DNA from 2 places in the Pseudorhizobium marinum genome. Region 2 is predicted to be linked to the other one. Evidence: riboswitches for the same ligand, from Rfam matches in the RefSeq annotation. Region 2 holds a riboswitch; the other holds the start of a gene.

Region 1 (5,938 bases), on a different contig from region 2:
GGGTCTCGAAAGCCTCAAAGACCGGTTCCCGGACATCATCGACGAGATCCGTGGCGAAGGCCTGATGCTCGGCATCCGGACGAAAGTGCCCAACACCGAGCTGCTGATGGCGATGCGCGGCGAGCATCTCCTCGGCGTTCCGGCCGGCGACAACGTCATCCGCCTTCTGCCGCCGCTCGTGACCACCGCCGAAGAGGCGCGCGAAGGCCTCGCCCGCATCGAGCGGGCAGCCGAAGCGCTCGGCGAAGCTGCCCTGAAGAAATCAGCGTAAGGAGTGGAGGGCTACTGCCCTCGTCGATTGAACATGGCCTCACCAAAGCACTTTCTCGATCTCTCTGCCGTTTCTGCCGCCGACCTGCGGGCCATCATCGATGATGCCCGCGTGCGCAAGCAGGCCACCAAGGCCGGCACGGCCGACAAGCCGCTGGCGGGCAAGATGCTCGCGATGATCTTCGAAAAGCCGTCGACACGCACCCGCGTCTCCTTCGACGTCGGCATGCGCCAGCTCGGCGGCGAAACGCTCTTCCTCTCCGGCACCGAAATGCAGCTCGGCCGCGCCGAGACGATCGGCGACACCGCCCGGGTGCTGTCGCGCTACGTCGATGCGATCATGATCCGCACCACGGACCATGCGCGGATGCTGGAGATGGCCGAGCACGCTACCGTCCCGGTCATCAATGCACTGACGGATGACACCCATCCCTGCCAGATCATGGCCGACATCATGACCTTCGAGGAACACCGCGGGCCGGTCGCCGGCAAGACCATCGCCTGGACGGGCGACGGCAACAATGTCCTGCATTCCCTCGTCGAAGGTGCAGCCCGGTTCGGCTACCGCATGAACATGGCCGTGCCGCTGGGCTCGGAGCCATCCGACCGGATCCTCAACTGGGCGCGCAACAATGGCGGCGAGATCATGCTCTACCATGATGCCGAGCGCGCGGTTGCCGGCGCAGACTGTGTCGTGACCGACACCTGGATCTCGATGAACCAGGAGCACAAGGCGCGCGGTCACAATGTCTTCCAGCCGTTCCAGGTCAACGCCCAGCTGATGAAGCAGGCGGGCAAGGATGCGCTCTTCATGCACTGCCTTCCTGCGCATCGTGGAGAAGAGGTGACGGACGAGGTGATCGACGGCCCGCAGTCGGTGGTTTTCGACGAGGCGGAGAACCGGTTGCATGCGCAGAAGTCCATCCTGGCCTGGTGCTTCGGCGCCGTCTGAGCAACCGGCTTGATTTTCGCGAAAATCGACCCCATCTGTCGCCTTTCGCAAGTGCCGCCCCGACGGGCGGCCCCACACCCATTGCCGACATCTTTTTGCACCGCAGCGGTTCCGCACGAGCCTGCGCCTGTGTAGAAGCTGGACTGGTCGGCGCGAAGGAGCAAGCCATGGCGGAAGCCACCGTTGAAATCACCGATCTGGATCTGGCCGGCGACGACAAGGTCGTCCCGTTTCAGGTCGACGGGTTGGATGTGCGCGGCCGCGCCGTTCAGCTTGGCCCGCTGCTGAATTCCATTCTGGCGCGGCACGACTATCCGGCCCCCGTTGCGCGGCTGCTGGCAGAGGCTATCGTTCTGACTGCATTGCTGGGCACCTCGCTGAAGTTCGAGGGCAAGTTCACCATCCAGACCAAGGGCGACGGACCTGTCGACCTGCTGGTGGCGGACTTCTCGACGCCGGGTAGCCTGCGCGCCTATGCCCGCTATGACGAGGAGGTCCTGGAAGCAGCGATTGCCTCCGGTGAAACCTCCCCGGAGGACCTTCTGGGCGAAGGCGTACTGGCCTTCACGATCGACCACGGCCGCGGCATGCATCCCTATCAGGGCATCGTGCCGCTCGACGGTTCGTCGCTGGAGGAGATTGCCGGTGTCTATTTCCGCCAGTCCGAGCAGATCCCCACGAAGGTACGCCTCGGCGTGGCGGAGCTTCTAGACCGCGATGCCGATGGCAAGCCACGCCACAACTGGCGCGCCGGCGGTATCCTTGCCCAGTTCCTGCCGCAGGCGCCTGACCGCATGCGCCTGCCCGATCTCCACGGCGGCGATGGCGATGAGCGCGAACATGACCAGCCCGACGATGATTCCTGGGCGGAAGCCAGGATGATGCTGGAAACCATCGACACCGATGAACTGACCGATCCACAGGTGCCGATCGAGCGCCTGCTGTTCAGGCTGTTCCACGAGCGTGGCGTGCGGGTCTACCAGCCGCAGGCGGTCGCCGACCAGTGCAGCTGCTCGCGCGACAAGATCAAGAGCGTTCTGGATGGTTTCAGCGCAGAGGAGATCACGGAGAGCCTGGAGGACGGCGAGGTCGCCGTCACCTGCGAATTCTGCTCGACCACCTACAAGTATCGAGCGGACGAGTTCGAGACAGCCTGATCCAGGCCGTCCTGCCCGAGGCGAGCGCCTGCTAGTTCAGAACGCGCAGCAGGCCGGGGGAATCGAGGGAGAAGGCGGGGATCGCGACGTCGAAGCTTTCCCCTTCGTCGGTTTCCATCCGGTAGTGGCCGAACATCACGCCGGAGGGCGTGTCGAGCGGGCAGCCGGAGGAATATTCATAGGTATCTCCGGGGCGCAGTTTCGGCTGCTCCCCGACGACGCCCGGTCCCTCGACCTCGTCGACGAGACCGCTCTGGTCGGTAATGTGCCAGTAGCGATGTGTCAGCCGGACCGTCAGCGCCGAATGGTTTTCGATGACGATGTGGTAGGCCCAGACATAGCGGCTGTCCTCCGGGCAGGATTGCTCCTCCAGGTAATAGGTTTCCACGGCAACTTCGATATCTCGTGTACGGGCCCGATACATGACGCGGCGCTCTCAGTGAACTGTAGTCGGTATCATACAGCTTCCCGCGCGCGTCAAGGAAACTGAAACCGACACGGGCGCCCGTTCGTCCGTTTTCGGGACATTTCGAAGGTTAAGGATAACCGGAAGCGTTAACACCGCTTCCGGTTATCCTCCGTACTCAGGCCGGCACCTTCTCCAGTGCGCGGGCGAAGTCCTCGAGCAGATCCTGGCTGTCCTCGATGCCTGCCGAGAGCCGCAGCGTTCCCGCCGAAATGCCGAGTTCGGCGCGGGCCTCGTCCGTCAGGTTCTTGTGCGTCGTGGTCGCCGGATGGGTGATCAGGCTCTTGGCGTCGCCGAGGTTGTTGGAGATCTTCACCACCTCCAGCGCGTTCTGCAGCGCGAACGCCGCCTCCTTGCCGCCCTTCAGCTCCAGGCAGACGAGCGTCGACCCGCCGGTCATCTGCTTGGCGATGATGTCGGCCTGCGGATGGTCTGCCCGTCCCGGATAGATCACCCGCGCGACCTTCTTCTGGTCGGCGAGGAAATCGGCGATCTTGGCCGCACTCTCCGTCTGCTGGCGCACCCGCAGCGGCAGCGTCTCGATGCCCTTCAGGAGCGTCCAGGCGTTGAACGGCGACATGGCCGGACCCGTATGGCGGAAATAGTCCTGCAGGTGCTCCGCGACCCATTCGCTGTCGGACAGCACGACGCCGCCGAGGCAGCGGCCCTGGCCGTCAATATGCTTGGTCGCCGAATAGACGACGATATGGGCGCCGAGCTCCAGCGGCTTCTGGAAGAGCGGTGTCGCAAAGACGTTGTCGACGACGACCCTGGCGCCGATCTGGTTGGCAAGCTTCGCCACGCCGGCGATGTCGATCACCTCCAGCGTCGGATTGGTCGGGCTCTCCAGGAAGAAGACCTTGGTGTTCTTCCGGATCGCCTTTTCCCAGTTTTCCAGCGAACGGCCGTCAACGAGCGTGCATTCGATGCCGTATTTCGGCGCCAGCGTCTCGACCACCCAGCGGCAGGATCCAAACAGCGCGCGGGCAGCGACGATATGGTCGCCCGCCTTCAGCTGGCAGAGGATCGCAGCGGCAACAGCTGCCATGCCGGACGCCGTGGCGCGAGCCTCCTCGGCGCCTTCCAGCATGCACATGCGCTTCTCGAACATGTCGTTGGTGGGGCTGCCGTAGCGCGCATAGATGAAACCCTCGCTCTCGCCCTTGAAGCGGGCCTCGGCGGCCTCGGCCGTCTCGTAGACGAAGCCCTGCGTCAGGTAGATCGCTTCGGAGGTCTCACCGTATTGCGACCGCAGCGTGCCGCCGTGGACGAGCTGCGTTGCGGGGCGCCAATTCTGGGTCATGCGCTTGCACCTTTCAAACACAAAAAAACCGGCCGTGCATAAGCAGACCGGTCTCACCCCGGTCTTTTTAGCCATTTGTTTAACGTGGCTGCAAGCCGACCGGCCAAATCACCACGGGATAAATCTGCCTTACTCTCGGTCTTTGCTTGCGTCAATGGCCGCCATTTGGTTTTGTCGCGCCACGCAGGGGACAGAAGATCATGACGAGGACCACGGGCATTCTGGCGGACCGGGCCATTGCGGCGCTGTTCGAAAGCGGACGGCTCCTGTCCGAACGGGCGCTGGATGCCGACCAGGTGCAGCCGGCAAGCCTCGACCTGCGGCTCGGCGCCAAGGCCTTCCGGGTGCGGGCAAGCTTCATGCCGGGACCCAACAGCCTGGTGTCCGACAAGCTGGACAGGCTGAAACTGCATGTCATCGATCTTTCCGAAGGCGCGGTCCTGGAAACGGGCTGCGTCTACATCGTGCCGCTGATGGAAAGCCTCGACCTGCCGGCAACGATGTCGGCTTCGGCCAATCCGAAGAGCTCCACCGGCCGCCTCGACATCTTCACGCGCGTCATCACCGATTACGCCCAGGAGTTCGACAAGATCCCGGCCGGCTATTCCGGGCCGCTCTACCTGGAGATCAGCCCGCGCACCTTCCCGATCGTCGTGCGGCGCGGCTCGCGCCTGTCGCAGATCCGCTTCCGCACCGGCAATGCGGTGCTGAGCGAGCCGGAACTTTTGCAGCTGCACGAGGCGGAAACGCTGGTGGCCTCGCGCGAACCCAACATCAGTGGTGGCGGCATCGCGCTGTCGATCGACCTGACGGGGGACAAGGAAGGGTTGATCGGCTACCGCGGCAAGCACCATACGGCCGTCGTCGATGTCGACAAGAAGGCGCAGCACGACGTCTTCGACTTCTGGGAACCGCTCTTCAGCCGCGGCCGCAACGAACTGGTGCTGGATCCGGACGAATTCTACATCCTCGTGTCGCGCGAGGCGGTGCATGTGCCGCCGCTCTATGCCGCCGAGATGACGCCCTTCGATCCGCTGGTGGGAGAATTCCGCGTCCACTACGCCGGCTTCTTCGACCCGGGCTTCGGCCATGTGGCCGCGGGCGGCCGGGGAAGTCGCGCCGTGCTCGAGGTGCGCAGCCACGAAGTGCCGTTCATCCTGGAAGACGGCCAGATCGTCGGCCGTCTCGTCTACGAGTACATGCAGGACCCGCCGGAGGCGCTTTACGGCGTCGGCCTCGGCTCGAACTACCAGGCCCAGGGCCTGAAGCTCTCCAAGCATTTTCGCCTCGCGTGAAGCAGGCCACTCGTCGCGCCGTCATCGATCTACGCTTGACAGTTGCGGCGAACTGGGTGAACTCTGCCCGCCGTCGCGGGTGTAGCTCAATGGTAGAGCAGCAGCTTCCCAAGCTGACGACGAGGGTTCGATTCCCTTCACCCGCTCCAGCCTTCTCATTTCCGATCTCGCCGCACAGGTATCAGCCGTTGTAATTACCTGCTCAGGTCCGGGTGACGGTGCGAACATTTGCGGCGGTCGATCGTTGTCCTTTGACACGATCGGGAGAATGCCATGAACGACCAGCCCCACAGCAAACCGAGCAGCGACAGCAAAAAGCCCGTCCCCGAGGACGAGGCGGCCGTTTCGGGCAATCCGCCCGTCCAGCCGGTCGAGAACTTCGATCTCGGCGAGGCGGATGACGACCGGCGGATGTTCCAGAACGGCGACACCGACCGGACGGCGGACGACACCAGCAAGGAATGACGGTGAGACCGTAGGTTCCGGACCCTGCAG
Region 2 (5,938 bases):
TCCAGGCAGAAGCCGGCGAAGGCACCGTAGTGACGTCCGTCGTGGCCCGGCACCTTCACGTCGAGCTTGTAGCCGGAATAGAACTGCACGCCCGGCTCCGTGGTGCGCACCTCCAGCGAGACGCCGGAATAGGTGCTGCGGGCAAGCGCGACGGAGCGCTTCTCCACCCTCTCGGTCGAGAGACAGAAATTGTGGTCGAACAGCACCCGCGCACCGTTCTCCTCCCGGTCCATCGGCCCCATTTCGCGCAGGTCGAAGGCGGTCGAGGCCACCGGCAGGAGCGTGCCCGTCGGGCACTGCCGGTCGTCGACGGCGGTAATCTCGTCCGCCGCGATCATGATGTCGTGGCCGAGCGCCGTGTCGCGGCCGTCGAGGTTGAAATAGGTGTGCTGGCAGATGTTGCAGGGCGTCGGCTGGTCGGTGCTCGATTCGTAGAGCACCGTCAGCACGCCCTCGCCGTGCAGGTGATAGGTTGCCGTCACCGTGCAGTTGCCGGGATAGCCGGCGCGCCCGTCGGGATCGACGATCTGCAGCACCACCCGGTCGTCGGCGAGATCGACGATCTCCCAGTTGCGCTTGGCCATGCCGTCGCTGCCGCCGTGGAGATGGGTGACGCCCTTCTCGTTGAGCTCCAGCTGGTAGGCCTTGCCGTCCAGTTCGAACCGGCCCTCGGTGATTCGGTTGGCGCAGCGCCCGGGCGTCGCGCCGAAATAGGATGAATACTTCGGATAGTCATCGAAAGCATCGAAGCCGAGGACGAGCGGCGGCTGGTGGCCCGCGAGCCGCAGATCCTGGATAACCGCCCCCCAAGTCATGACATGCGCCGTCAGTCCGCCGCCGGAGATCCTCACTCGGTAGACGGTCTCACCCTTTGCCGTTGTTCCGAAAACTTCGCGCTCGACCATTTCAACCCCCAAATCAGTGCCGGCTGAACCTGATCGATTTGGGCGCCTCGCGCAACGGGCAAAGCGGCTAGCGGCCGAGCGCCCGCGTGGCCTGCTCCAGACCGCCGAGCGTCAGCGGAAACATCCGGTCGGAAACGATCCGCTGCAGCTGGAGGATCGACTGGGTGAACTGCCAATGCGCCTGCGGGACCGGGTTCAGCCAGACGCAGCGATGGAAATGATCCGTCATCCGCCGCATCCAGAGCTCGCCGGGTTCCTTGTTCCAGTGTTCGACGGACCCGCCGGCATGGGTGATTTCATACGGGCTCATCGAGGCGTCACCGACGAAGATGACGCGATAGTCACTGCCGAAGCCGTTGATGACCGTCTCCGTCGGCAGACGCTCGAAGCGCCGGCTGTTGTCCTTCCAAACGCTCTCGTAGAGGCAGTTGTGGAAGTAGAAATGTTCCAGATGGCGAAACTCACTCCGGGCGGCGGAAAACAGCTGTTCCACCGCCAGCACGTGATCGTCCATCGAGCCGCCGACATCGAAGAACATCAGGAGTTTGACGGCATTGCGCCGCTCCGGCCGCGTCTGGACATCGAGGTAGCCGTGCTGCGCGGTCGACTGGATCGTGCCGTCGAGATCGAATTCCTCCGTCGCCCCTTCCCGCACCCAGCGGCGCAGACGCCGCAGCGCGATCTTGATGTTGCGCGTGCCGAGTTCGACGCTGTCGTCGAGATCGGCAAACTCTCGCCTGTCCCAGACCTTGACGGCACGCCGGTTGCGGGAACGGTCCTGGCCGATCCGCACGCCTTCCGGATTGTAGCCATAGGCGCCGAAGGGGGAGGTTCCGGCGGTACCGATCCACTTCGAACCGCCCTGGTGGCGACCATCCTGCTCCGCAAGCCGCTGGCGCAGCGTCTCCATCAGCGCCTCGAATCCGCCCAGCGCGTCGACAAGGCGTTTTTCCTCCTCGCTCAGATAGCGTTCGGCAAGCTTTCGAAGCCACTCCTCCGGCAATGCCACCGGGTCGACCCCGGGGTCGCTAGCCAGCGACTGCAGCCCGCGAAAATGGGCGGCAAACACCTGGTCGAACCGGTCGATATGCCGCTCGTCCTTCACCAGGCAGGTTCGGGCAAGGAAATAGAAGGCCTCGACGTCGAAATCCGCCAGCCCCTGCTTCATCCCCTCCAGCAGCGACAGATACTCCCGCAGCGTGACGGGAAGCCTTGCAGCCTTCAACTTGAGGAAGAACGGGAGCAGCATCCTAGACCGATCCAATCTTCTCCAGCTGGTAGGGCGTCGACTGGTAGATCTCGTTGATCCAGTTTCCGAACAGGAGATGGGCATGGCTGCGCCAGCGGTTCTGCGGCGTCAGGGTGGTGTCGTCGTGCGGGAAATAATTGTGCGGCAGCTTGATTGGCACGCCGGCATTGACGTCCCGGAAATACTCCTCGGCCAGTGACGTGGAGTCGTATTCGACGTGGTTGAACATGTAGAGGCGGCGACCCTGCGCTTCTTCAACGAGGCAGACACCCATTTCCTCCGATTCCATCAGGATCTTCAGCTCCGGCACCTTGGCGATATCCTCGCGCCGCACCTCGGTCCACCGCGATACGGGCACCTGGAAGTCGTCGGAAAAACCGGTCAGGAACACGGAAGCTGGACACAGGTTGCGGTGGCGGTAGACCCCGAAGGCCTTTTCCTTGAGCTCGTGCTTCGGCACGCCGTGGAAGTGATAGATGGCGGCCATCGCGCCCCAGCAGACATTCATCGTCGAATGGACGTTGGTCGTCGTCCAGTCGAGGATCTGCTGCATCTCGTCCCAGTAGGTGACGCTCTCGTAGGGAAGCGTCTCCACCGGCGCACCGGTGATGATGAAGCCGTCGTACTTGCGGTGCTTCACCTCCTCCCAGGTCTCGTAGAAGGAGAGCAGGTGTTCCTCCGAGGTGTTCTTCGCCTTGTGTCCGCCGATCCGCACGAGCGACAGTTCGACCTGCAGCGGCGAGGCGCCCACGAGCCGTGCCATCTGCAACTCGGTCTTGATCTTGTTGGGCATGAGGTTGAGCAGGCCGATCTGCAGCGGGCGGATATCCTGCCGCACGGCGACCGTTTCGGTCATCACCCGCACGCCCTCCTGGACGAGGGTTTCGAAGGCGGGCAGCGTATCGGGAATCTTGATCGGCATCGCACACTCACAAAACAAGAAACCGGCCGCGAACAAATCGCAACCGGCGCGTGAAGGTGGAACTCGCGCGGCCCTTTAGCGACTTGTTTAACGTGGCTGCAAGCCGGCCGGCCAAATCACCACACAATATCGTTCAATTAAACTTCGAAGCAGCAAAGGTCAAGAAAAGAGGAGTCTAACGTTCGCGGCGCGCCATGAAGGCCAGGCGCTCGAAGAGGTGGACGTCCTGCTCGTTCTTCAGAAGCGCGCCGTGCAGCTTCGGCAGCGCGGTCCTGACATCGGCGCCCAGATCGGCGGGATCGATGTCGTCGGAGACCAGCAGCCGGATCCAGTCCAGAGCTTCCGAGGTCGAGGGCTTCTTGCGCAGGCCCGGCGTCTCGCGGATTTCGTAGAAGCGCGTCAGCGCCTGGCGGACGAGCGCCTGCTTGATGCCCGGATGATGGACCTCGACGATCCGCGCCAAAGTTTCGGGGTCGGGAAAGCGGATATAGTGGAAGAAGCAGCGGCGCAGGAACGCGTCAGGAAGCTCCTTCTCGTTGTTCGACGTGATGATCACGACCGGCCGGACCTTCGCCCTCACCGTCTCACCGGTCTCATAGACATGGAATTCCATCCGGTCGAGTTCCTGCAGCAGGTCGTTGGGAAACTCGATGTCCGCCTTGTCGATCTCGTCGATCAGGAGAACGGTCTTCTCCGGCGCCGTGAAGGCCTGCCACAGCTTGCCCTGGCGGATGTAGTTGCCCACGTCGTTGACGCGGGCGTCGCCGAGCTGGCTGTCGCGCAGCCGCGAGACCGCGTCGTACTCGTAGAGCCCCTGCTGTGCCTTCGTGGTGGATTTGACGTTCCACTCGATCAGCTGAAGTCCGAGCGCCGAGGCGATCTGCCGGGCGAGCTCTGTCTTGCCGGTGCCGGGCTCCCCCTTGACGAGCAAGGGCCGCTCCAGCTGGATGGCCGCGTTGACGGCGACCAGCAGATCCTTGTCCGCGATGTAGTCTGCCGTACCCTGAAACTGCATGCGATGCCCCTGTCGAAGTTGCCGGCAACGTAAAAGCTCGGTTTCGGCTGTGCAAGCGGCTTTCCCTCAGCCCCGGCTTTGCGATATGGGCTTCCCATGATCAAGACCACATTCACCATCCTGCTCGGCGGGGATTTGACCCTCACGGATCGACTGCAGTATGCGATTGCCGGAAGCCGCTTCATCGCGGCCGACGGCGGCATGCGGCATGCGAAGCCTCTGGGCGTGGAGCCGGAGCTCTGGGTGGGGGATTTCGACTCCACGCCGCCGGCGCTCGTCGAGGACTGGCCGCAGGTCGAGCGACATCCTTTCCCGGCGGCCAAGAACGAGACCGACGGCGAGATCGCCACCGCGGAGGCGCTGGCGAGAGGGGCACAGCGGCTGATCCTCGCCGGCGCCATGGGCGGCGAGCGCAGCGACCATGCGCTTCAGCATTTTCTCCATGCACTGCGCCTGGCCGAGCAGGGCGTCGATGTGCTTCTGACATCCGGCCTTGAGGAAGGGATGCCCCTGATGCCCGGACAGCCCAGAGTTCTCGACGTGCCAAAAAGCTCGATGTTCTCCGTCATCGGATTTTCCGATCTGGAAAACCTGACGATCACCAACGCCCGCTATCCGCTCGACAGGTATTCTTTGCCCTTCGGCTCCGCGCGCACCATATCCAATGTGGCTGAGGGCCCCGTCTCCCTGTCCATCGATCGCGGCAGGGCGATGATCCTGGCCCGCCCCTATGACCTGACTGGAGCCTGAACCTTGGCACCCCCGATCCTGAAACTCGACGATATCTTCCTCAGCTTCGGCGGCACGCCGCTTCTGGCGGGTGCCAACCTGCAGGTGGAGCCCGGCGACCGCATCTGCCTTGTGGGACGCAATGGCTCCGGCAAGTCGACGATGATGAAGATTGCCGCCGGCATGGTCGAGGCACAGTCCGGCGAAGTCTTCCGGCATCCCTCCGCCACCATCCGCTATCTTGAGCAGGCCCCGGATTTCGGCAGCTACCAGACGGTGCAGGCCTATGCCGAGGCGGGATTGGGCCCCGGCGACGACGCCTATCGCGTTACCTATCTGCTGGAGCACCTGGGCCTGACCGGCGAGGAGGACCCCAACCGGCTTTCCGGCGGCGAAGCCCGCCGGGCGGCACTGGCACGCGTCTTGGCGCCCGAGCCCGATATCCTCATGCTGGACGAGCCCACCAACCATCTCGACCTGCCGACGATCGAGTGGCTGGAAGACGAACTGCGCAAGACCCGCAGCGCGCTCGTGCTCATCTCCCACGATCGGCGCTTCCTGGAGAAGGTGTCGACCGCCACCGTCTGGCTCGACCGTGGTGTGTCGCGGCGTCTCGACCGCGGGTTCCAATACTTCGAAGCATGGCGCGACGAGGTGCTGGAGGCGGAGGAGCTGGAGCAGCACAAGCTTGGAAAGGCGATCGAACGGGAGGAGCACTGGCTGCGCTACGGCGTGACGGCGCGCCGCAAGCGCAACATGCGCCGCCTGGGCGAGCTCCAGACCATGCGCGCCGACTACCGCGGCCACAAGGGCGCTCAGGGCAGCGTGCAGGCGACGGCATCGGAAGGGCGCGAGTCCGGCAAGCTGGTCATCGAAGCCGAGATGATCACCAAGAGCTACGAGGAGCGCACCATCGTCGCGCCCTTCAGCATCCGCGTGCACCGGGGCGATTGCATCGGCCTCGTCGGCCCGAACGGCGCCGGCAAGACGACGCTCCTGAAGATGCTGACCGGACAGCTTGCGCCGGACACCGGTACCGTGAAGCTCGGCACCAATCTCGAGATCGCGACGCTGGACCAGAAGCGCGAGGATCTCGACCCGGAAGAAACGCTGTCCCA

What was found. Region 2 has a riboswitch for S-adenosylmethionine ahead of metA (homoserine O-acetyltransferase MetA). Riboswitches for the same ligand answer to the same signal wherever they lie in the genome.
Region 1: another riboswitch for S-adenosylmethionine. It lies ahead of EO99_RS0115060 (O-succinylhomoserine sulfhydrylase); the one in region 2 lies ahead of metA (homoserine O-acetyltransferase MetA).

What each region holds. Positions count from the first base shown of each region.
Region 1 covers NZ_JMQK01000012.1:1,196-7,133, reverse strand. The annotation lists gene EO99_RS0115080 (aspartate aminotransferase family protein) at 1-271, shown strand, start outside; gene argF (ornithine carbamoyltransferase) at 305-1,222, shown strand; gene EO99_RS0115070 (Hsp33 family molecular chaperone) at 1,390-2,379, shown strand; gene apaG (Co2+/Mg2+ efflux protein ApaG) at 2,411-2,803, opposite strand; gene EO99_RS0115060 (O-succinylhomoserine sulfhydrylase) at 2,964-4,148, opposite strand; SAM riboswitch at 4,195-4,273, opposite strand; gene EO99_RS0115055 (2'-deoxycytidine 5'-triphosphate deaminase) at 4,349-5,443, shown strand; tRNA gene EO99_RS0115050 (tRNA-Gly) at 5,519-5,592, shown strand; gene EO99_RS0115045 (hypothetical protein) at 5,717-5,908, shown strand.
Region 2 covers NZ_JMQK01000003.1:193,327-199,264, forward strand. The annotation lists gene EO99_RS0104965 (aldose epimerase family protein) at 1-905, opposite strand, end outside; gene EO99_RS0104970 (vWA domain-containing protein) at 973-2,154, opposite strand; gene metA (homoserine O-acetyltransferase MetA) at 2,156-3,076, opposite strand; SAM riboswitch at 3,132-3,209, opposite strand; gene EO99_RS0104980 (AAA family ATPase) at 3,252-4,091, opposite strand; gene EO99_RS0104985 (thiamine diphosphokinase) at 4,188-4,841, shown strand; gene EO99_RS0104990 (ABC-F family ATP-binding cassette domain-containing protein) at 4,845-5,938, shown strand, end outside.